Regions from separate parts of the Streptomyces tsukubensis genome, predicted to be linked through region 1. Evidence: riboswitches for the same ligand, from Rfam matches in the RefSeq annotation. Region 1 holds a riboswitch; each other region holds the start of a gene.
What was found. A riboswitch is a leader RNA that binds a small molecule or an ion and turns the genes downstream of it on or off. The one in region 1 is predicted to bind cyclic di-AMP.

Region 1 (5,709 bases):
CGCCGCCCGCCACGTCCTCCCGCAGTTCACCGAGCGCACCTCGCGGGGCACCCGTACCCTCGACCCCTACAGCAAGCTGCTGGAGGAGCGGATCGTCTTCCTGGGGACCCCGGTGGACGACACGGCCGCCAACGACGTGATCGCCCAGTTCCTCCATCTCGAATACGCCGACCCGGACCGGGACATCGCCCTCTACCTGAACTCCCCCGGCGGCTCCCCGAGCGCGATGCTGGCGATCTACGACACCATGCAGACGGTGGTCTGCGATGTGGAGACCACCTGCATCGGCCAGGTGGCGGCGGCAGCCGCGCTGCTGCTGGCGGCCGGGGCGCCGGGCAAGCGGATGGCGCTGCCGGGGGCCCGGGTCGCGCTCCGCGGGCCCGCCCTCGACAAACCGGTCCGGGGCACGCCGTCGGATCTGGAGATCGAAGCCCGGGAGCTACTGCGGCTGCGCGCCCTGACGGTGGATCTGCTGGCCCGGCACACCGGCCGGGAGCGGGCGCGGATCGCGGCCGATCTGGAGCGGGACCTGTTCCTCGACGCGGCGGGCGCGAAGGAGTACGGGCTCGTCGACCAGGTGATCGGCAGCCGCAAGGCCTCCTCGCGGCCCGGCCGGGACGGCGGCCCCGGCACCGCGGGACCGGCCGCCGGCACCGGTGGCGGCGGCGGCCCGCGGTGAATCCCTCCGCACCGTGGCCCGAACCGCCGCCCCTGCCCGCACTGACCCGTGCCGAGGCCGAGGTCGTCGACGCCTATCTGGCCGTCGCGGATCTCGTCGGCCGGATCAACCCGGCCCGCTCCGAACACACCTACGGAGCCCTTCGCGCGGCCCAGGCCCTGGTGAGCCGGGCCACCGAACTCCGGGACGCCCTGACTCTGATGCACCGGCGCGGGGAGAGTGAGCTGCACACCGGGACGCTCGGCCACGCCCTCCGCATTCTCGACGGCGAAAGGCGGACATTCCGGGTGACCATCCCACCGCAGTCGCCGCCCTGACGGACCGCCGTCCACTCGTCAACCGCTGATCGAGTGGGATTCCCCCTCCCTCAATCGGTGGAGTCGAACCGCCGGTAACACCTACCGTCAAGTTGCGGACGAATGACGATCCCTCTACCGGAAAGTCTTACTCCAGCGCTGGTACGGGGTGTTCCGAGTGCCCTTTCAGGGGCCCGGACAGGGTCATGTTCATACGAACGCCGCATTCGTGTTGAAACTCACATATCGCCGTTTTGACTTCGAAATCCGGCAGTCGGTGGGTCAAGATCCCTGGGACGACAAGCCCCCGTCACCTCGGCGGGGCGGTCCGGGCGGACGCCGAGTCCTGCCGCCGTTCCGGACTACTGGTCGACAGAAGTGCATCGGCAGGAGTGGAGGACCCAGGCAGTACGGAACCGCCGGACCATGTCCGATCCGGAAGTTCCTCGGGGTGAAGCCGCGTCAGCGGCCGGGCACCTTCGTCCGCCCGAACCCGACAGGTCATCCTTCACAGGCGGCTGACGAAGGGTTGCGCATGAATGCGCAGAAAAACGTCCCGTCCCTCCTCGGCCGGGCGGGCGCGGTGTCCGCTCTGACGATTGCGGCGCTCGGCGGCACGCTGGTCGTGCCCGGCGGTACGCCGGAGGCCCAGGCCGCGGCCACGGCGCACGCGGGCAAGGCGCTCAAGATCGCCGCCTCCAAGAAGGGTGCTCCGTACAAGTACGGCGCGGCGGGACCGTCCCGCTTCGACTGCTCGGGGCTGACGGTCTACTCGTTCAAGAAGGCGGGCAAGAAGCTCCCGCGGACCGCTCAGCAGCAGTACAACAAGACCCGCAAGATCTCCGTGAAGTCGCGGAAGGCGGGTGACCTGGTCTTCTTCCACGGTCGGGGCGGTGTTTACCACGTGGGGATCTACGCCGGGAAGGGCAAGATCTGGCACTCCCCCAAGAGGGGTTCCTGGGTGAAGCTGGACAAGATCTGGAGCAAGAGCATCTCGTACGGCAGGGTTCGCTGACCGACCGGAAGAGCTGAGGCGGTGCCGGGGGGCCGGGGCGGACGTGCCGGGCCCCCGGCCGTCGTTTCCCGGCTGTCGTTTCCCGGCCGCGCCCGTGCGGCGCGGCGGGCCGGTCAGCCGGGGTCCGCGGGCCCGGCGCCGGACGGGTGCCAGGGCAGGGCGATCCAGACCGTCTTGCCGCCGTCCGGGGTCGGAGTGACCGTCAGCCGGCCGCCGCTGTGCGCCGTGAGGCTGCGGACGATGACCATGCCCCGCCCGTTGTCCTGGCGGACGGCCGCGGGCAGCCGCTGCGGCCAGCGCGGGTGGCTGTCCGTCACCCCGATCCGCAGCTCCTCGTCCCGCTCCAGCAGCAGGGTCACGGTGAAGGTGGGCGACTGGCCGAAGGTGTGCTGGACGGCATTGGTGGTCAGCTCCGAGACGATCAGCCGGATCGTGTCCAGGGCGTCCGACCCGGCGGGCAGACCCCATTCGGCAAGGGCCGCTGTCACATGTCGGCGCGCCACCGAAACCGAGGCCGCTTCGCTCGGCAGGGTGATCGAGTTCTCCAGGAGATCTGCCATCGCGACGCCGTCCTTTCCACCCGCGGCCGTGCTGTCCGAGGTCATGGCGGAGGTGTGCGCGGACGGCCACGGCTCGCGCTGAGCGCCGGACTGCCCCCATCCTCCCGCCGCAGGCACGATCCGCCAAGATCTGTGGACAACAGTCGCTCAAAGCGGTGAACTCTGCGACGCAAGACCGTTTTTGGCCATGCACAGGCGCTTTGTCCGCCGTTTGGGCGGCCCAGGGCGGCGGAAGCGCCCCTTCCGGAGGCTCCGCCCCCGCGTCACGGGCGCGTCGTCCCCGGCCTTCCGGGCGTATGCCCTCCCGGGCCGGGTCCGGCGCTCCGCGGTCCGCCCGCCCGGCCGTACGGCTACCGGACTCACGGCTCCGGCCCGGTGCTCGGTGCTCCGGCGGAGGCTCGGCCCGGCACCCCGGCTGGGCTCGGCCCGGAGCCGTACGCCTGGCCAGGACTCACCGTTTCGGCCCGGTGCCCCGGATCGGCCCAGTGCCCGGGGCCCGGGTGCGGTGCCCGGGCGCGGTCAGCGGTCAGCGGTCAGCGGTCAGCGGTCAGCGGTCCGAGCGGGCATCCGGCGGTGCCGTCCGGACGACCACCGCCACCGCCTCCGCGAGCTGCTCGTCCGTCAGATCCGCGCGGGCCGTCAGCCGCAGCCGGGAGACCCCGTCCGGCACCGACGGCGGCCGGAAGCAGCCCACCAGCAGCCCGGCCGTCCGGCAGTCCGCGGCCCAGCCCACGGCGGCCTCGGGCGAGGGCGCCCGTACCGACACCACCGCCGCATCGGGCCGGGCGGCCGTCAGCCCCGCCGCCGTCAGCCCCGTGTACAGGGCGCCCGCCGCCGACCGCACCCGGTCCGCCCGGCCGGGCTCACGGGCCAGGATCCGCAGGGACTCCCGGGCCGCGCCGACCGCTGCCGGGGCCAGTCCGGTGTCGAAGATGAACGTCCGGGCGGTGTTCACCAGATGAGCGACGACCCGCGCCGGACCGAGGACGGCACCACCCTGACTGCCCAGCGATTTGGAGAGCGTGACCGTCGCCACCACGCCCGGCGCGCCCGCGATCCCCGCAGCATGCGCCGTGCCCCGCCCGCCTTCACCGAGAACGCCGAGACCGTGGGCATCGTCCACGAGCAGCGCCGCGCCCCGCCCGGCCGTGATCCGGGCCAGCTCCGCGAGCGGGGCCGCGTCGCCGTCGACCGAGAAGACGGAATCGGTGACCACCAGCGCCCGCCGCCCGGGATGCGCGTCGAGGATCTTCCGTACCGCGGAGGGATCCGCGTGGGCGGCGATCTCGGTCTGCGCCCGCGACAGCCGGCAGCCGTCGACGATGGAGGCGTGGTTGGCCGCGTCCGAGACGATCAGCGCGCCGCGCCCGCTCAGCGCCGTCACGGCGGCCAGGTTCGCCGCGTAGCCGGAGGCGAGGACGAGCGCGGCTTCGAACCCGCAGTGGGCCGCCAGTTCGCGTTCGAACTCGGCGTGCAGTTCGGTGCTGCCGGTGACCAGCCGGGAGCCGGTCGAACCCGCACCCCAGCGGTGGGCGGCGGCCGCCGCCGCGGCGGTGACCTCGGGGTGGCGGCTCAGCCCGAGGTAGTCGTTGCCCGCGAGATCCACCAGGGCGGACCCGGCGGCGCGTGGCCGCAGCGTCCGCGTCAGCCCGGCGCGCTCCCGGCGCGCGGATTCCTCGTCGAGCCACTCGAAGGGGTCGTCGGGCATGGTGGCGTGCTCCCCCGCTCTCTGGGTGTTCCGGTGATCCGGCCGCCGAAGTGCTCCGGAGGTCCGGCACTCCGTCCGGCGCTCCGTCCGGCGTCCGTTGCAGGCCCGGTCCGCCGCCGCCGCTTTTGTAGGCAGCGCACAGAGGCTAACCGGGTGCGCTCCCGCTCCCCATGTGGTCATGCACACACTTCGGTGAAGGTCTGTTGTGAGATTCCGACTTTCCCACGGGGAGTTCCTTAGGCCAGGATCGGCGCCATGGAGCTTCTCGGCAGACTGGTGGAGAAGGGGCTGCGGCGCGAGCCGCCGACCCGGGACGAGGCGCTGGCGGTACTGGCGACCTCCGACGACGATGTGCTCGACGTGGTGGCCGCGGCGGGCCGGGTACGCCGTCAGTGGTTCGGCCGCCGGGTGAAACTCAACTATCTGGTCAATCTGAAGTCCGGGCTGTGCCCCGAGGACTGCTCGTACTGCTCGCAGCGGCTCGGTTCGACGGCCGGGATCCTCAAGTACACCTGGCTGAAGCCGGAGGAGGCGTCGCAGGCGGCGGCCGCGGGGGTCGCGGGCGGCGCCAAGCGCGTCTGTCTGGTGGCCAGCGGCCGCGGTCCGACGGACCGCGACGTCGACCGGGTGTCACGGACGATCGAAACCATCAAGGAACAGAACGAGGGCGTCGAGGTGTGCGCCTGCCTCGGACTGCTCTCCGCGGGCCAGGCGGAGAAACTGCGCGGGGCGGGAGCCGACGCGTACAACCACAACCTCAACACGTCGGAGGCGACGTACGGGGAGATCACGACCACCCACACCTACGCGGACCGGGTGGAGACCGTGCAGCAGGCGCAGTCCGCCGGTCTGTCGGCCTGTTCCGGGCTGATCGCGGGGATGGGCGAGACGGACGAGGACCTGGTCGACGTCGTCTTCGCGCTGCGGGAGCTCGACCCCGATTCGGTACCGGTGAACTTCCTGATCCCCTTCGAGGGCACCCCGCTGGCGAAGGAGTGGAACCTGACGCCGCAGCGCTGTCTGCGGATCCTCGCGATGGTGCGGTTCGTCTGCCCCGATGTGGAGGTACGGCTCGCGGGCGGCCGCGAGGTCCATCTGCGGACCCTCCAGCCGCTCGCACTGCACCTGGCCAACTCCATCTTCCTCGGCGACTATCTGACGAGTGAGGGCCAGGCCGGGCGGGCCGACCTCGACATGATCGCGGACGCGGGCTTCGAGGTGGAGGGCGCCGGGACGACCACACTGCCCGCGCACCGGACGGGCGGCGCACCGGACGGTGCGCAGGGCGGGGGACCGGGCTGCGGATCGCACCCGGCCGCCGACGGGACCGCGGGATCCGTCTGCGGTCCGGCCGGGGAGGCCGGTTGCGGCTCCGGCGCCGGTTGCGGTCACGCCACCGGTCCCGGATGCGGTTCCACCGCAACGACCGAAACCAGCAGGGCGACCGGGGC
Region 2 (5,709 bases), 6.0 Mb from region 1:
CCCGCATCTGGAGCGGGTGTTCTTCTCCAACAGCGGTACGGAGGCGGTGGAGACCGCGCTGAAGTTCGCCCGGTACGCCACCGGACGGCCCAGGGTCCTCTACTGCCACCATGCCTTCCACGGGCTGACCACCGGCTCCCTCTCGGTCAACGGCGAGTCCGGTTTCCGCGACGGCTTCGCCCCGCTGCTGCCCGACACCGCCGTCGCCCTGGGCGATGTGCCCGCCCTGGAGCGCGAGCTGGCCCGGGGCGATGTGGCGGCCCTGGTGGTGGAGCCCATCCAGGGCAAGGGGGTGTACGCGTCCCCGCCCGGCTATCTCGCCGCCGCCCAGGAACTCCTCCACCGGCACAAGGCGCTGCTGATCGCGGACGAGGTGCAGACCGGTCTCGGCCGGACCGGCGACTTCTACGCCTACCAGCACGAGCCGGGGGTGGAGCCGGATCTCGTCTGCGTCGCCAAGGCGCTCTCCGGCGGCTATGTGCCGGTCGGTGCCACCCTCGGCAAGGGGTGGATCTTCGAGAAGGTCTACTCGTCGATGGACCGGGTGCTGGTGCACTCCGCCAGCTTCGGCTCCAACGCCCAGGCGATGGCCGCCGGGCTCGCCGTCCTCGCGGTCATCGAGGACGAAGGGCTGGTCGCCCGCGCCCGCGCCACCGGCGATCTGCTCCGCGGCCGTCTGGGTGCGCTGGTCGACCGGTACGAATTCCTCCACGAGGTCCGCGGCCGGGGTCTGATGACCGGCATCGAGTTCGGCCGCCCCCGCTCGCTGGCCCTGCGCAGCCGGTGGGCGATGCTCCAGGCGGCCCGCAAGGGACTCTTCGCCCAGATCGTGGTCGCTCCGCTGCTGCAGAAGCACCGGATCCTCACCCAGGTCTCCGGCGACCACCAGGAGGTGATCAAGCTGATCCCGCCGCTGACCATCGGGGAGCCGGAGGTCGACCGCTTCGTGACCGCCTTCACGGCGGTCATGGACGAGGCCCACGCCGGGGGCGGACTGCTCTGGGACTTTGGAAAGACGCTGGTCAAGCAGGCGGTGGCCCAGCGCTGAGATCATACGATCGGGAAATTTTTGCCTCCGGGGCAAGAAACTTGCCTCGGAGGCATTTTCCTGGCGCAATGGAGTCATGCAGAGTCCTCCCGGGGGCCACCCCCCGGACCTCCGATCCACGGCGCCCGGCGGCCCCGCCGCCGGGGAGGCGCCCGACGCCCTGCCGGACGTGGCACCCAGGCTGCGCGATCTGCGCCGCAGGCGCGGGCTCACCCTGGAGGCCGCCGCCCACCGCGCCGGACTGTCGCCCGCGCATCTGTCCCGGCTGGAGACCGGCCGCAGGCAGCCCTCGCTGCCGATGCTGCTCGGCCTCGCCAGGATCTACGGTACGACAGTCGCCGAGCTGCTCGGCGAGTCGGCACCCGAGCACGACCCCGTGATCCGGGCCGGCAGCCGGGAACCCTCCCAGGCCGACGGCTGGACCTACCACCAGGTCGGCAGCCCGGGCCGGGCCATGCAGACGCTCCGCCTCATCGTGCCGTACGGCGCCCAGGGCGAGCTGGTCCGCCAGCATCCCGGCGAGGAGTGGCTCTACGTCCTCGACGGCCGGGTCCGGCTCGGTCTCGGTGACACCGTCCACGAACTGGGCCCCGGCGACAGCGCGCACTACGACTCGCTGACCCCGCACCGGATCGCCGCCGCCACCCGCGACGGAGCCGAGATGATCTTCGTCCACACCCTGCTGCAGAGCCCCGACATCTTCCATCCGCACTTCTAGGTCCCCTCTCCGGTCTTCCGGTCTTCCGGATCTTGCCGATCCGGCCCGGTCCGGGAGAAGGGCCCGGGCCGCCCGACGGTCCGCACCGTCCCGCCCGTGCAGATGCGATCCGGCCCCGCGCCGGAGGAACCCGGCCGTCGCGCCGGAGAAAGCAGAGGCCGTCATGGTCGAGAACCCCGCCGCTTCCGAAGGCGCCCAGGCCGCCGGTACCACCCCCCGTGCGAAGAACGAGGAGGGCAAGTTCCCGAAGGGGATCTGGATCCGGCTCTTCGCCTATCTGGTCGCCGGACACGTCTTCGCCGGCTTCCTCTACCTGCTCTTCGAGGTCGGGGCCAAGTAGACCGCCCGGACCCCGGGGCCGAACCAGGGGCAGCCCGCCCGGCCGGCGGCTGAGGGCCGCACCGCGATCCGCCCGGCACCGGCCCGGCGCCCGGCGCGACGCTCTGCGGCCGGGCAGGGGCCCCGCTCGCACCGCAGAGCCGAGCCCGCTCCGGACGCCCGGGGCCCGCTCAGTCCGTGCCGAGCAGCCTCTCCCGCAGCCGCTCCCGGGTCGCGGAAGAGAGGCCGAGCCCCTCGGAGAGATAGCGCGGCGTACCGCCCCATACCGAGTCGACGGCGTCGAAGGCCGCGTGCAGATACGCCGCGCGGGCGTCGAACAGCGGGCTCAGCAGCTCCATCACCTCCGGCGACATGCCCTCCGGGGCGTCCTCCGCCCGGCGCACCCGGTAGCGCCGGTGCGGGTCGTTCGACTTGAGATAGTCCGCCTCGACGGCCTCCCGCTCCACACCCACCGCGAGCAGGGTCACCGCGACCGACAGCCCCGCCCGGTCCTTGCCCGCCGCGCAGTGCATCAGCGCGGGGACGCTGTCCTCGGCCAGCGCGTGCAGCACCCGGCTGTGCTCGGCCGTCCGCCCGGTGATGATCGTCCGGTACGCGTCCACCATCCGCTGCGCCGCCCGGCCGTCTGCCAGCAGGGACCGCAGCTGTGACAGATCACCCCGCCGCACCACCTGCCAGAACTCGGCGCCGTCCGCCGGGTCGCTCAGCGGGAGGTTGAGATTCCGGACCCCGGGCAGGGTCACGTCCGGGCCCTCGATGCGGATATCGGCGGCATTGCGGAAGTCGAAGACCGTGTGCAGTCCGAGACCGGCGAGAAAAGCGGCGTCGCTCGCGGTGGCATGGGCCAGATGGCCGCTGCGGTAGAGCCGTCCGAAGCGCACTGCACGGCCGTCGGTCGACGGCAGTCCGCCGACGTCGCGGAAGTTGCGGATCCCGGCCAGCTCCGGCTCGGTCGACGGGACCTGCGGCACCTGCTGCGTCACAACGGCTCCCTGGGCAGTCACGGCCGTCGGCGCCGGTCGCCGACGGTGGCATGACCTTGACGATACGACATTGATTCCTCAGGCAATCATTCCATCGGATGGTCATGAACTGCACGGTGAATGCATGGTGGGCGCTCGGCGCCCGGACGTGCCACCGACTGTCGAATGAACAGCTTCTGTCCCCTATGTCCGTCATGGTCTCTTCGTTGGAACATGCCCTGTCTCGTTGGGAGATGGGGAGCGGCTCATGAGCAGGATCACAATCGTGACGGTGTGTGGCGGTGGCCCGGGAGGGGCATACGGACGCCCGGCGGGAGTTGACGGGGTGACGCCCACGGAGGGTCACCGCGGTCGGCCCGTCCTCAAGATCGGCTCCGCCCGTCGCCGGGTGAGTGGCTTGTTCCTGCTCTTATGGCCGGTCTACGGTCACCGCACTCCGGTCGGACCGCCGAATCCTGCCGCCGTCCGGAACCCTTCACCCGAAGCACGTGGCAGGAGCGGGGGACCCAGGTAGTCCGCCGGACGGGAAACCGTCCGGCTCGGGGTGAAGTCGCGCCGTGCGCGACCGGGCACCTCCCGCCCGAACCCGACAGCTCACCTCGCAGGCGCCGGAGAGGAAACGCGCCATGCCCGGAAAGGGTAAGCACCGCCGTCCCAAGTCGACGGTCATCACTCGTGGAATCGTCGCTGCCGGTACCGGCGGTGCCGCCATCGCCCTGCCCCTGATCGGGGCCACCGGCGCCCATGCCGCCGAACAGGCCGCCCCCGCCGCCCCGACCGCCGCCGTCGCCCCGGCGGCCGCCCCCGCCGCCGCTGCCGAGAAGTCCGCCGGATCAGCCACGTACATCGTGGTCGCCGGGGACCATCTGTCCAAGATCGCCTCCGAGCGGGACGTCGAGGGCGGCTGGCAGGCGCTGTACGCCGACAACCGCGCCGCGGTCGGCGACGACCCGTCCCTGATCCACCCGGGTCTGAAGCTGGTGCTCGACGGCAAGGGCGCCGAGCGCGCCCCCGAGGCCCCGGCCGCCAAGAAGGCCGAGGCGGCCGAGCCCGCGCAGACGGTTGAGAAGGGTGAGCGGGCCTCGCGCGACGGTGCCCGTCCCGCCGCCCCCGCCCCGGCCGCCGCCGAGCCCGCCGCCCCGGCGCGGCAGGAGACCGCCCCGGCGCCCGCGCCGGAGCCCGCCCCCGAGGCCGCCTCCGGCTCCTGGGCCGCCCCGCTCGCCGGTGCCCAGGTCAGCACCCCGTACCGGGCCTCCGGTGCCATGTGGTCCAGCGGCTACCACACCGGTGTCGACTTCGCGGTCCCGACGGGCACCTCCGTCCGGTCCATCGGCCCCGGCACGGTCGTCTCCGCGGGCTGGGCCGGCGCGTACGGCAACGAGGTCGTCGTCCAGCACACCGACGGCACCTACTCCCAGTACGCCCACCTCTCCTCCCTCTCCGTCTCGGCGGGCCAGTCCGTCGACGGCGGACAGCAGATCGGCCTCTCCGGCTCGACCGGCAACTCCAGCGGCCCGCACCTGCACCTGGAGGTCCGCACCGGACCGGCCTACGGCTCCGACATCGACCCGGTCGCCCATCTCCGCGGCCACGGCGTCTCCCTCTGAGACGCCGCAGCTCCGGCCCTGGGCCCCGCCGCCCCGGCGCCCGGCGAATCCCCCGCGACACCCCGTGTCGCGGGGGATTCCCCGTATTCCCACCACCCCGGGTGATCACGGTGGGATAGATCACGGCCCGTCAACCCCTCCCTACGGTCGCGTAGGTCACATCCGCGGAGAGAGGATGGCCTCCGTGGGAGACGATTCGAGAACTTATGACCAGTCCGGAATCGGGTCGTACGCGGCGATCGGGGACAGTTTCACCGAGGGCGTGGGGGACCCGGGGCCCGGGGGGACCTACCTCGGCTGGGCGGACCGCTTCGCGGGACTGCTCGCCGACCGCAGACCGGAACACACCTTCCGGTACGCCAATCTCGCCGTACGCGGCAGACTTCTCGACCAGATCGTGGAGGAGCAGGTCCCCAGGGCGAAGGAACTCGCCCCGGACCTGGTGTCGTTCTGCGCCGGGGGCAACGACATCATCCGTCCCGGCACCGACCCCGACGATGTGGCGGAGCGTTTCGAACGTGCCGTCGCCGAACTGACCGGCGCCGTCGGCACGGTCATGGTGACCACCGGGTTCGACACCCGGAACGTGCCCGTCCTGCGCCATCTGCGCGGCAGGATCGCCACGTACACGGCCCATGTCCGGGCCATCGCCGACCGCTACGACTGCCCGGTGCTCGACCTGTGGTCGCTCCGGTCCGTACAGGACCGCAGGGCCTGGGACCCCGACCGGCTGCACCTGTCGCCGGAAGGGCACACCCGGGTCGCGCTGCGGGCCGCCCAGGTCCTCGGCCTGGAGGTGTCCGCCGACCCGGACCGGGCGTGGCCGCCCGTACCGGTGCGGGGCACCCTCGAAGTCCGGCGCGACGACATCCAGTGGGCGCGGGAGTACCTCGGGCCGTGGATCGGACGGCGGCTGCGAGGCGAGAGCTCCGGCGACCACGTGGAGGCCAAGCGGCCCGATCTGCTGCCGCTGTGACCCCTTCCGGCGGTCAGGGACCGGCCGGGCCGCCGGAA
Region 3 (5,709 bases), 2.0 Mb from region 1:
GGAGCAGACGATCAGGGCGAGGAAGGCGGCGCGGCCGGTGAGCCGGGAGCGGCGGGCCTGGCGCTTGTTCTGGGAGCGGTAGACCCGGGCGGCGGTCTGCTCGCCGAGCAGACGCAGCCGGGTCGCCGTGGAGAACCGGTCGCCGCCGGATCCGGCACTCTTCCGGGCCATGCCGTCCGCCTCCCCTGCTCCGTGTGTACGTGCGCACGTCCCCGGACACGGTACGGGACCGCGGCCGGGGACGTGGCGTACGACGGGCTGGCGAACCCTACGGGCTCGGTCGCCCTGGGATTCTGAGGGAATCAGCCCTTGAAGCGGGGGAAGGCGCTGCGGCCCGCGTAGACGGCGGCGTCGTCGAGGATCTCCTCGATACGCAGCAGCTGGTTGTACTTGGCGACGCGCTCGGAACGGGCCGGGGCGCCGGTCTTGATCTGACCGCAGTTGGTGGCGACCGCCAGGTCGGCGATGGTGACGTCCTCGGTCTCGCCGGAGCGGTGGGACATCATGCACTTGAAGCCGTTGCGCTGGGCCAGCTCGACGGCGTCGAGGGTCTCGGTCAGGGAGCCGATCTGGTTGACCTTGACCAGGAGGGCGTTGGCGGAGCCCTCCTCGATACCGCGGCCGAGGCGCTCCGGGTTGGTGACGAAGAGGTCGTCGCCGACGATCTGGACCTTGGAGCCCAGCTTCTCGGTGAGCGCCTTCCAGCCCTCCCAGTCGTCCTCGAACAGCGGGTCCTCGATGGAGACCAGCGGGTAGGCGGCGACCAGCTCCTCGTAGTACGAGGTCAGCTCGGCGGCGGAGAGGCTCTTGCCCTCGAAGTGGTAGGCGCCGTCCTTGTAGAACTCGGAGGCGGCGACGTCGAGCGCCAGCGCGATGTCCTGGCCGGGGGTGTAGCCGGCCTCCTTGATGGCCTCCAGGATCAGGTCCAGGGCGGCACGGTTGGAGTCCAGGTTCGGGGCGAAGCCGCCCTCGTCGCCGAGACCGGTGGAGAGACCGCGGCCCTTCAGCACCTTCTTGAGGGTGTGGTAGACCTCGGTGCCCCAGCGCAGCGCCTCGGAGAAGGACTCCGCGCCGATCGGGGCGATCATGAACTCCTGGATGTCGACGTTGGAGTCCGCGTGGGAGCCGCCGTTGAGGATGTTCATCATCGGAACGGGCAGCAGGTGCGCGTTCGGGCCGCCGAGGTAGCGGAAGAGCGGCAGGTCGGAGGCCTCGGAGGCGGCGTGCGCCACGGCGAGGGAGACACCGAGGATGGCGTTGGCGCCCAGCGACGACTTGTCGGGGGTGGCGTCCAGGTCGAACATCGCCTGGTCGATCAGGCGCTGCTCGGTGGCGTCGTAGCCGACGAGCTCCGGGCCGATCTGCTCGATGACGGCGAGGACGGCCTTCTCCACGCCCTTGCCGAGGTAGCGGTTCGGGTCCCCGTCGCGGAGCTCCAGGGCCTCGAAGGCGCCGGTGGAGGCACCGGAGGGCACGGCGGCGCGGCCGGTGCTCCCGTCGTCGAGGCCGACCTCGACCTCGACCGTGGGGTTCCCCCGGGAGTCGAGGATTTCCCGGGCTACGACGACGTCGATGGACGGCACGAGCATCTCCTTCTGGGATGTGACGCGTGGGGTGCGGGTCTCTTGAGCCTTGCGCCAAGAGCCTAACCGGACGGGGGGCGCCGCCCCGCCGATGCCCGCCCCCTGGGACGAAAAAGAGTGCGAAGAACTGCGGTGGTGGGCAAAAGCCGCGTTCCTACCGATGGGTAACAGTTCTCAGCTGGGCATCTGCTCGCTCAGACGGGTGCACGGGGGCGGTTTTCCGGGGCCGTACGGAGCAGTCGGGGGCGGCAGACGGAACCCCGGACCGGCGCGTACGGGGGAAGCGCGCCGGCCCGGGGTGCGGGGGGTCGGACCCGTGGGGGGGGTGGACCGCAGGGGGGAGCCGCGGTCCGGGGTCCGGGAGGGGGCAGGTCCGGTGAGGGACCGGCCCGGGGGTGCGGTTCGTTGGGGAGCCGCAGGTCCGTCAGCCGAGGTGGAGCTGCTGGCCCGGGAAGATGACGTCGGCGTCGTCGACGGTGTCCTTGTTCAGCTCGAACAGCTTCTGCCAGCCGCCCTCGACCTGCTCGGCCTCGGCGATCTTGCTGAGCGTGTCGCCGGACTTGACCTCGTACTCGCCGTCGCCCTTCTCGAAGCCCTTGGCCGGAGCCGCGGACTTCGCCGGAGCCGGGGCCTGGGCGCGCTCGGAGCGGGTGGTCGGAACCTCGGCGCGCTCCTGCTTCGGCTGGGCGGGCTGGGCCTGCTGCTTCGGCTGCTCCTGCTTGGGCTGGGCCGGGGCCTGCTCGGCGGCGGCACCGCCGTACGGGGTGTTCGAGAGGCCGACACCGCACTTCGGCCAGGCGCCCTTGCCCTGGCCCGCCAGGGTCTTCTCGGCGATTTCGATCTGCTGCGCCTTGGTGGCGAGGTGCGCATTGGGGGCGTACTTGGTGCCACCGAAGGCGGCCCAGGTGGAGCTGGAGAACTGGACGCCGCCGTAGTAGCCGTTGCCCGTGTTGATGGACCAGTTGCCGCCGGACTCGCACTGGGCGACCTTGTCCCACTCGGCGGCGGTGGCGGCGGAGGCCGAGGTGGCGCCCATGATCGGGGCGGCGACGGCGACGGTGGTGATGCCTGCGAAGGCGGCGAAGCGGGCGGCCTTGGACGGGCGGCGGTGCTTGCCCTTGCTGGAAAACAGCATGGAGGTTCTCCTCACCGACGCCTACGAGGTGAGCTGTCGGGTTCGGGCGCAGTGAGTTGCCCGGCCGTACGACCTGCGTCGTACGGCTTCACCCCAAGCCGGTCGTCCACCGCCCTCACGGGCTTTCGGACGGGACCGGCACAAACCTGGGTCCCCCGCTCCTGCCTTCGGCGCTTTCGCGACGACAGTTCCCCCCGACCGACGGCAGGATTCGGCGTGACGGTCAGTGGTGCCCGCTTTGGCGAGCGGTCCAGACCGTAGTCACAGGCGTCCCGCTTCTTCAACGACGGAACATCGTGGGCAAATCGCCCATCCCACCCCTCCGGAAACTCGCGTTTTCGCAGGTGGCGTGCGGAATGCGGGATTCCGGAAGAGTGGGGACCACGGCCGGACCGAAGAGACTCATGTCTCACTTACACAGAAAGGGACATATCCCAGCAAAATAGGGCGTCAATTTCGATGCTCCGGAGGCTACTTCGCCTGGAGATCAAGGCTCTGGCCAGGGAGGATCAGATCGGGATCAGCTCCGACCAGCTCCTGGTTGGCCTCATAGAGCGCCGGCCAGCCCCCGGGGACCTTCTTCTCTTCCGCGATGGACCAGAGGTTGTCGCCGGAGCGGACCGTGTACGTACCGGAGGGCTGCCCGGCTTCGCCCGTACCGTCCGTGGTGTCGGTCTTGGCCGGAGTGCCCGTACCGCCCTGATCGCCCTGGTTCAGGGCATCGGAACGGGCATCGGTCTCGGACCGGGAGGTCCGGTCGGGGCCGGAGGCGCGGGACGGGTCGGCGGTTTCGGCGGGCGGGGTGCCGGTGCCCTCGGGGGTGCCGGTGCCGGTCGCGCCCGAGGGGGTCTCCTTGGCGGTCTCCTCCGCGGCGGGTGCGCCGCGGTGCTTGCCGACGCCCTCGGCGGGCTTGGCCGCCGTCTCCTTCTTCTCCGCCTTTCCGGCGGAGGGGGAAGGGGACGCGGCGGCGTCCGGCGCCTTCTCCCCCGCCTTGCGCGGCTCCGCCGGGAGGTCGCCCGCCTTCGCCTTGTCCGCCGGGCGTCCGGCGGCCGGACCGCTGGGCACCGGATCGGCGCCGCCCGGGCCGGTCGCGGTGCCCGCGGCACCGCCGAGGCCCGACGCGATCCCGCAGGACGGCCACGCCTTGGGCCCCTCCGCGGCGAGCACCTTCTCCGCCACGGCTATCTGCTGGGAGCGGCTGGCCAGATCCGGCCGGTCGGCGTACTCCCGGCCGCCGTAGGTGTTCCAGGTCTCCTGGGAGAGCTGGAGCCCGCCGTAGTAGCCGTTGAGGTTGTTCACGGTCCACTGCCCGGCGCTCTCGCACTCCGCGACACGGTCCCAGGTTGCGGAGTCGGCGGCGGACGCCGAGGTGGCGCCGAGGAGCGGGATCGCAATCGCGGACCCCGTCACCCCCGCTGCGACGACCAGGGCCGGGGCCTGGCGAGGACGGCGATGTCGACCATTCCCGGAGAGCATGCGGTGCTGCCTTTCGCGTGACGGCTGAGACGGGGGTGAACGTAGCCGCACTCGAACGTCTGTCACAAGTCGATGCAGCGGAGATCACGCGCACATCACGAATATGACGGGCCGTCAATTTCAGCGGGCGTGAACTCCACCGGAAGGGTGCGCAGTCCACGCATGATCAGGCCGCCGCGCCAGCGCAAATCGTGATGATCCACCGCCAGTCGCAGGTCGGGAAGGCGGCGCAACAGGGTGGCGATCGCGGTCTGTCCCTCCAGCCGGGCGAGCGGCGCACCCAGGCAGTAGTGGATGCCGTGCCCGTAGCCGAGGTGCTGATTGTCACGCCGCGCAAGGTCCAGAACGTCCGGCCGGCCGAACCGCTCCGGGTCCCGGTCGGCCGCCGCCAGCACCACGAGCACCGGATCGCCCGCGGCCACCTCCTGACCGCCGATGGTCAGCGCTTCGGTGGCGTACCGCCAGGTCGCCATCTCCACCGGGCCGTCGTAGCGCAGCAGCTCCTCCACGGCCGTCACCAGCAGCGAGGTCTCCCCCGCGGCGAGCGACTCCTGGAGCCGGGCGTGCTGCACCGGATGGCACATCAGGGCATAGAGCCCGTTCCCCACCAGGTTGATGGTCGTTTCGAAGCCCGCGAACAGGAGGACGAAGCACATGGCGACGACCTCGTTCTCGGTGAGGTGCTCGCCGTGGTCGCTGGCCCGGATCAGACCGGAGATCAGATCGTCCGTGTCCTCGTCGCCGAGGTTCTCCCGCTTGCGGTGGATCAGCTCGGCGAGATAGCCCCGGATCCGCTTCACCGCCCGGGCCACGCCGCCGCGCGGTCCCCCGCCGTGACGGATCATCATGCCCGCCCAGTCCCGCAGATCGTCCTGGTCCTCCGGGGGCACGCCCAGCAGATCGCAGATCGCGTAGATGGGGAGCGGGAACGCGAACTCGTGGATCAGGTCCGCGCTCCCCCGCGCCGCGAACCCGTCGATCAGCCGGTCGGTCAGCTCCTGCACCCGCGGCTCGAACGCCGCGACCCGGCGCGGTGTGAACGCCTTCGCCACGAGGCGGCGGAGCCGGGTGTGGTCGGGCGGGTCGATGTTCAGCAGATGCGTCATCAGCCCGGCGCTGCGCTCGCCCGGGATGCCGGTCTTGCCGCGGGCGTGCGCGGGTTCGTCGTGGTGCACGGGGTTCTTCGACAGCCGGGCGTCGGCGAGTGCCTGCCGGGCATCGGCGTACCGGGTCACCAGCCAGGCGTCGACGCCGCTGGGGAGGGTGGTCCGGTGCACGGGCGCGTGTTGGCGGAGCCAGGCGTAGGCGGGGTAGGGGTCGGTGGCGAACTCCCAGGTGAAGAGTTCGGGAGCGGGCCCCGGCCCGCCGGTTTCATGGGGGTTGCTGCTCACCCCATGACGCTATCCCCTGCCGGGGCGCCGGGCCGCGGGCCCCTCGGGGGTATCCGCCTTCCCCCTCCAGGGTGGCTCAGGTGAAGGCCCTCGGGGGCGCGCCCCGCCTCCCCCTCCAGGCCGG
Region 4 (5,709 bases), 5.2 Mb from region 1:
TACATGCCCATGGGTCACACGGCCACAGCGCAGGCCGGTTCTGGCGGCCTGACAGCTACGGAGCACCGCCTGGCCAACGGCCTGCGCGTGGTGCTCTCCGAGGACCACCTGACCCCGGTCGCCGCGGTCTGCCTCTGGTACGACGTGGGCTCGCGCCACGAGGTGAAGGGCCGCACCGGCCTGGCCCACCTCTTCGAGCACCTGATGTTCCAGGGGTCGAAGCAGGTGCAGGGGAACGGCCACTTCGAACTGGTCCAGGGCGCCGGCGGCTCGCTCAACGGCACCACCAGCTTCGAGCGCACCAACTACTTCGAGACCATGCCCACCCATGAGCTGGAGCTGGCGCTCTGGCTGGAGGCGGACCGCATGGGCTCGCTGCTGGCCGCCCTCGACGACGAGTCGATGGAGAACCAGCGGGACGTCGTGAAGAACGAACGCCGCCAGCGGTACGACAACGTTCCGTACGGCACCGCGTTCGAGAAGCTGACCGCCCTCGCCTACCCGGAGGGCCACCCGTACCACCACACGCCCATCGGCTCCATGGCGGATCTCGACGCGGCGACCCTGGAGGACGCCCGCGCCTTCTTCCGCACCTACTACGCGCCGAACAACGCGGTGCTGTCGGTCGTCGGCGACATCGACCCGGAGCAGACCCTCGCCTGGGTCGAGAAGTACTTCGGCTCCATCCCCTCCCACGACGGCAAGCAGCCGCCGCGCGACGGCGCCCTGCCCGACGTCATGGGGCGGCAGCTGCGCGAGGTCGTCGAGGAGGACGTGCCCGCCCGCGCCCTGATGGCCGCCTACCGCCTCCCGCACGACGGCAGCCGCGCATGCGACGCCGTCGACGTCGCCCTGACCGTCCTCGGCGGCGGGGAGTCCTCCCGGCTCCACAACCGCCTGGTGCGCCGGGACCAGACCGCCGTCGCGGCCGGTTTCGGACTGCTGAGGCTGGCCGGGGCGCCGTCGCTGGGCTGGCTGGACGTGAAGACGTCCGGCGGGGTCGAGGTGGCGCAGATCGAAGCCGCCGTCGACGAGGAGCTGGCGCGGTTCGCCGCCGAGGGGCCGACGGACGAGGAGATGGAGCGGGCCCAGGCCCAGCTGGAGCGCGAGTGGCTGGACCGGCTGGGCACGGTCGCGGGCCGCGCCGACGAACTCTGCCGCTACGCGGTCCTCTTCGGCGACCCGCAGCTCGCCCTCACGGCCGTCCGGCGGGTGCTCTCCGTCACCGCCGACGAGGTGCGCGAGATCGCCGCGGCGCGGCTGCGCCCCGACAACCGGGCGGTGCTGGTGTACGAACCGGTGCCCGGCACCGAGGGGGAGACGGACGGGGACGCCGAGGGCGCCGCCGCCGACCGCAACGACAACGACGCAGAAGAGGGGGCGGACCAGTGACCGACGCCACCGAGCCGCTGATCACGATGGACTTCCACCCCCGGCCCGCCTCCGGGGAGCCCACCCCGTGGGCCTTCCCGGCCCCCGACCGCGGAACGCTGCCCAACGGGCTGACCGTTCTGCGCTGTCACCGCCCCGGCCAGCAGGTCGTGGCCGTGGAGATCAACCTCGACGCCCCGCTCGGCGCCGAGCCCGACGGTCTGGACGGCATCGCCACCATCATGGCCCGGGCTCTGTCCGAGGGCACCGACAAGCGGTCCGCCGAGGAGTTCGCCGCCGAGCTGGAGCGCTGCGGCGCCACCCTCGACGCCCACGCCGACCACCCCGGTGTCCGGGTCTCCCTGGAGGTGCCGGTCTCCCGGCTGCCCAAGGCCCTCGGGCTGCTCGCCGAGGCGCTGCGCGCGCCCGCGTTCGACGACGGCGAGATCAAGCGGCTGGTACGGAACCGGCTGGACGAGATCCCGCACGAGACGGCCAACCCGGGCCGCCGCGCCGCCAAGGAGCTGTACCGCAGCCTCTTCCCGGCGTCGCTGCGGATGTCCCGCCCCCGGCAGGGGACGGAGGAGACGGTGGCCCGGATCGACTCCGCCGGGGTCCGGGCGTTCTACGAGGCCCATGTGCGGCCCGCGACCGCCACGGCGGTCGTCGTCGGCGACCTGACCGGTGTGGACCTCGACGCGCTGCTCGCGGAGACCCTCGGCACCTGGCAGGGCGACACGGTGGCGGCCCGTGCACAGCCGGAGATCACCGCCGACGACAGCGGCCGCGTGATCATCGTGGACCGGCCGGGCGCGGTGCAGACCCAGCTGCTCATCGGCCGGATCGGCGCCGACCGGCACGACCGGGTCTGGCCGGCCCAGGTGCTCGGCACGTACTGCCTCGGCGGCACCCTCACCTCCCGGCTCGACCGGGTGCTCCGCGAGGAGAAGGGGTACACCTACGGCGTCCGGGCCTTCGCGCAGGTGCTGTGCTCCGCCCCGGACGGTTCGGGCGCCGCGCTGCTGGGCATCAGCGGCTCGGTCGACACCCCCAACACCGGCCCGGCGCTGGAGGACCTCTGGCAGGTTCTGCGCACCCTCGCCGAGGGCGGACTGACGGACGCCGAGCGCGATGTCGCCGTACAGAACCTGGTCGGGGTCGCCCCGCTGCGGTACGAGACGGCGGCGTCGGTCGCGGGCACCCTCGCGGACCAGGTGGAGCAGCACCTTCCGGACGACTTCCAGGGGCAGTTGTACGCCCGTCTGGCACAGACCGGGACGGTCGAGGCCACCGCGGCGGTCGTCAGCGCGTTCCCCGTGGACCGGCTGGTGACCGTGCTCGTCGGTGACGCCTCCGAGATCGCCGGGCCCGTCCGGGCGCTGGGCATCGGGGAAGTGACGGTGGTGAAGGGCTGACGGACCGGCAGCCGTACGGGTGGGCCGGGCCGGTCGGTCCGGTGGCCCGGCGGCACGCGGTTCGGCAGTGCCGGTGGTACGGGCGGAGCCCCGGGCGTTGCGCGTTGGTGCGCCGCGCCCGGGGCTCCGCTCCGTCAGCTGTCCGTTTTGGTGGGAAGTTGACCGGCATGGGCTGTGGCATGAGCAACAAAGAAGCCCGTTTGTTTGGTGATCGACATGCCGCCCGCCTAGCGTCGATCCGGCTGTTCGCCTGCAGGCGCCGCAAACCGCGGCACGGACAGCCATCGCCGAGTCCCCGCCGGGCGCGAGCCCTGGGGAGCCGGGGACCCATGTCCCCACCGGGGTGAATCGGACCCTTCGCAGCCCGCGGAGGAGCCGTAGGAGACCTTCCTCTCTCCGAACCCGTCAGCTAACCCGGTAGGCGAGAAGGAAGGAAAGGACCAGCCTCTCCATGGCGTTTGCCCGAACCAGTGGGAAGCACCGTGGCCCGAGCCGGATGACGCGCCGCAGCGCGAGCATCGCCGGAGCCGCGACCCTCGCCACCACCGGCGTCATCGGCACCCTCGCCGCCCCCGCGTTCGCCTCCGACGGCGACGGCCGGGAGCAGAACGGCGACCCGGGCACCCTGAGCGCCGAGGACACGGGCACCCTTCAGATCCTCGCCGCCGAGCAGCCCGGCACCCTGCAGCCGCTCTCCGCGTCGGATTCGCTCTCCGGCCAGGTCGCCGACCAGGCCCACGCCCAGAAGCAGCAGGCCGTGGCCCGTGCGCAGGCGGAGGCGGAGGCCAAGCGCGAGGCCGAGGCGCGGGCCGAGGCCGAGCGGGAGGCCCGTGAGCGCGCCGCCCGTGACGCCGAGCGCAAGCGGCTGCTCAACACCTGGACGTCCCCCGTCGAGGGTTCGGACGTCACCACCTCCTACCGGGCCAACAGCGCGCTCTGGTCCTCCGGTACGCACACCGGCATCGACTTCCACGCCTCGACCGGGACGAAGATCGTGTCCGTGGGCGCGGGCACCGTCGTCGAGGCGGGCTGGGGCGGGGCCTACGGCTACAACGTCGTCATCGAGATGCGCGACGGCTCGTACACCCAGTACGCGCATCTGTCGTCGCTCTCCGTCTCCGCCGGGCAGACCGTGATGCCCGGCCAGCAGATCGGCCGCGCGGGCTCCACCGGGAACTCCACCGGGGCGCACCTCCACTTCGAGGTCCGCACCGGCGCGGAGTACGGCTCGGACGTCGACCCGGTCTCGTATCTGCGCGGAAAGGGCGTCAGGGTCTGACCTCCCGGGTCCGCCCGCCCCGCTTGTATCGGGCGTAGCCGCTCCTCGGCTTTCTCGCCTGTTTTCGCTCGTTTCGCAGTGCCCCGGCGCCCGGCGCCGGGGCACTGCGCGTTTCGGCCTGCCGTGTTTCCCGGTGGCCGGAAGATATCCACGGTTTATCGGGGGCTGTCGGAATTTCCGGGTGCCTGGCATAGAGTCGTTCGGTAAATGCGAGCGGCTGCATTCCGTCGCTTCGTCCGGATCACAGCGGAGGTACGGGTATGCGGGTTCCCGCGCAATCGGTCTGCAGGGCGATTCGCGACGACATCGTCTCCGGGGTCTTCCCGCGCGGCGGTCGGCTGGCGGAGGAACAGCTCGCCCGGCGGTACGGGGTCTCCCGGGTGCCGGTCCGGGAAGCGCTGCGGACCCTGGAGTCGGAGGGTTTTGTCACCACCCGGCGCCATGCGGGGGCGTGTGTCGCCGAACCCACCGAGCAGGAGGCCGCCGATCTGCTGGAGATCCGGGCGCTGCTGGAGCCGCTGGCGGCGGCCCGGGCCGCCCGGCACCGTACGGAGGCGCATCTCAAGGTGCTGCGCGGTCTGGTGCGGCTCGGGCAGGAGCGGGCGGCCCGGGGCCAGGTGGGAGAGTTGCGGTCGCTGGACGGCTGGTTCCACGAGACGCTCGCCCAGGCGTCCGCAGGCTCCGGGCTGATCGCGCTGCTGCTGCCGTTGCGCCGGAAGATCGCCTGGATGTACGCGGTGGAGCCGGCGGCCCGGCGGCCCGTGGAGTCGTGGGCCGAGCACGGGGCGATCGTGGACGCCGTGGGGCGGCGGGACCCGGAGCGGGCACGGGCGCTGGCGGTGCTGCACATGGAGCGGGCGGTTGATGCGTACCGGCTGCGCTTCGCGGAGCGGGAATCGGGGGGCCGTGACGCGGGGGCGGGCGCCGGATCGACCGCCGGGGCGGGCGCCGCGGTCCGCCGCTGACCCGGAGTCCGGCAACATTCCGTCAACACAACATGCGATCGCATTTAACACGGGCGCGGTAGAAAAGAGCGGGGGCTATTCTTTTCCCCGGGTCTTCGGTGTTCCAGGAGTGGTCCGACGGGATTTCCCGTACCGGATTCCCGGGTGGGATCGGCGTGGGGTTATTGGGGTTATTCAGGCTTTCCCGGGCGGCTTCGGGGGCAGGGTGATCACCTGCGCGGTGTGCAGCCCTGTGCGGTGTGCGGTTCTCGGTGTGCGGCGGGAAAAGGAACAGGCGCCGATCCCGGCCGGGGGATCGGCGCCTGAGTTCCGGGACCGCGGCGAGGCGCGGCCGGGCCATGCGGCGGAGTCGGCTCAGACCGTCTCCGGAAGCTCCTCAAGCCCTTCGGCGACGAGCTTCGCCAGCTTGTCCAGGGCGGCGTCCGCACCTTCGGCGTCGGAAGCGAGGACGATCTCCTCGCCACCCTGGGCACCCAGACCCAGCACGGCGAGCATGGAGGCCGCGTTGACCGGGGAGCCGTCGGCCTTGGCGATCGTCACCGGGACACCGGAAGCCGTGGCGGCCCGGACGAAGATGGAAGCGGGGCGGGCGTGCAGGCCCTCGGCCCAGCCGACGTTGACGCGGCGCTCAGCCATGGTGTTGCCCTTCACGTTCAGTGGTTGTCTAGACCAGTTCCCG

Region 2: another riboswitch for cyclic di-AMP. It lies ahead of B7R87_RS29195 (M23 family metallopeptidase); the one in region 1 lies ahead of B7R87_RS03125 (C40 family peptidase).
Region 3: another riboswitch for cyclic di-AMP. It lies ahead of B7R87_RS11605 (transglycosylase family protein); the one in region 1 lies ahead of B7R87_RS03125 (C40 family peptidase).
Region 4: another riboswitch for cyclic di-AMP. It lies ahead of B7R87_RS25685 (M23 family metallopeptidase); the one in region 1 lies ahead of B7R87_RS03125 (C40 family peptidase).

What each region holds. Positions count from the first base shown of each region.
Region 1 is NZ_CP020700.1:1,017,613-1,023,321, forward strand. It holds gene B7R87_RS03115 (ATP-dependent Clp protease proteolytic subunit) at 1-679, shown strand, start outside; gene B7R87_RS03120 (hypothetical protein) at 676-996, shown strand; cyclic di-AMP (ydaO/yuaA leader) riboswitch at 1,345-1,507, shown strand; gene B7R87_RS03125 (C40 family peptidase) at 1,511-1,990, shown strand; gene B7R87_RS03130 (ATP-binding protein) at 2,104-2,550, opposite strand; gene B7R87_RS03135 (8-amino-7-oxononanoate synthase) at 3,098-4,258, opposite strand; gene bioB (biotin synthase BioB) at 4,514-5,709, shown strand, end outside.
Region 2 is NZ_CP020700.1:7,014,168-7,019,876, forward strand. It holds gene B7R87_RS29175 (aspartate aminotransferase family protein) at 1-1,048, shown strand, start outside; gene B7R87_RS29180 (XRE family transcriptional regulator) at 1,125-1,766, shown strand; gene B7R87_RS33865 (DUF6126 family protein) at 1,930-2,106, shown strand; gene B7R87_RS29190 (tyrosine-protein phosphatase) at 2,276-3,088, opposite strand; cyclic di-AMP (ydaO/yuaA leader) riboswitch at 3,558-3,709, shown strand; gene B7R87_RS29195 (M23 family metallopeptidase) at 3,715-4,695, shown strand; gene B7R87_RS29200 (SGNH/GDSL hydrolase family protein) at 4,871-5,671, shown strand; gene B7R87_RS29205 (STM4011 family radical SAM protein) at 5,685-5,709, opposite strand, start outside.
Region 3 is NZ_CP020700.1:3,009,422-3,015,130, forward strand. It holds gene B7R87_RS11595 (FtsB family cell division protein) at 1-171, opposite strand, end outside; gene eno (phosphopyruvate hydratase) at 303-1,589, opposite strand; gene B7R87_RS11605 (transglycosylase family protein) at 2,008-2,718, opposite strand; cyclic di-AMP (ydaO/yuaA leader) riboswitch at 2,722-2,901, opposite strand; gene B7R87_RS11610 (LysM peptidoglycan-binding domain-containing protein) at 3,190-4,194, opposite strand; gene B7R87_RS11615 (cytochrome P450 family protein) at 4,290-5,585, opposite strand.
Region 4 is NZ_CP020700.1:6,181,012-6,186,720, forward strand. It holds gene B7R87_RS25675 (M16 family metallopeptidase) at 10-1,392, shown strand; gene B7R87_RS25680 (M16 family metallopeptidase) at 1,419-2,786, shown strand; cyclic di-AMP (ydaO/yuaA leader) riboswitch at 3,062-3,224, shown strand; gene B7R87_RS25685 (M23 family metallopeptidase) at 3,238-4,065, shown strand; gene B7R87_RS25690 (GntR family transcriptional regulator) at 4,326-5,030, shown strand; gene B7R87_RS25695 (HPr family phosphocarrier protein) at 5,385-5,666, opposite strand.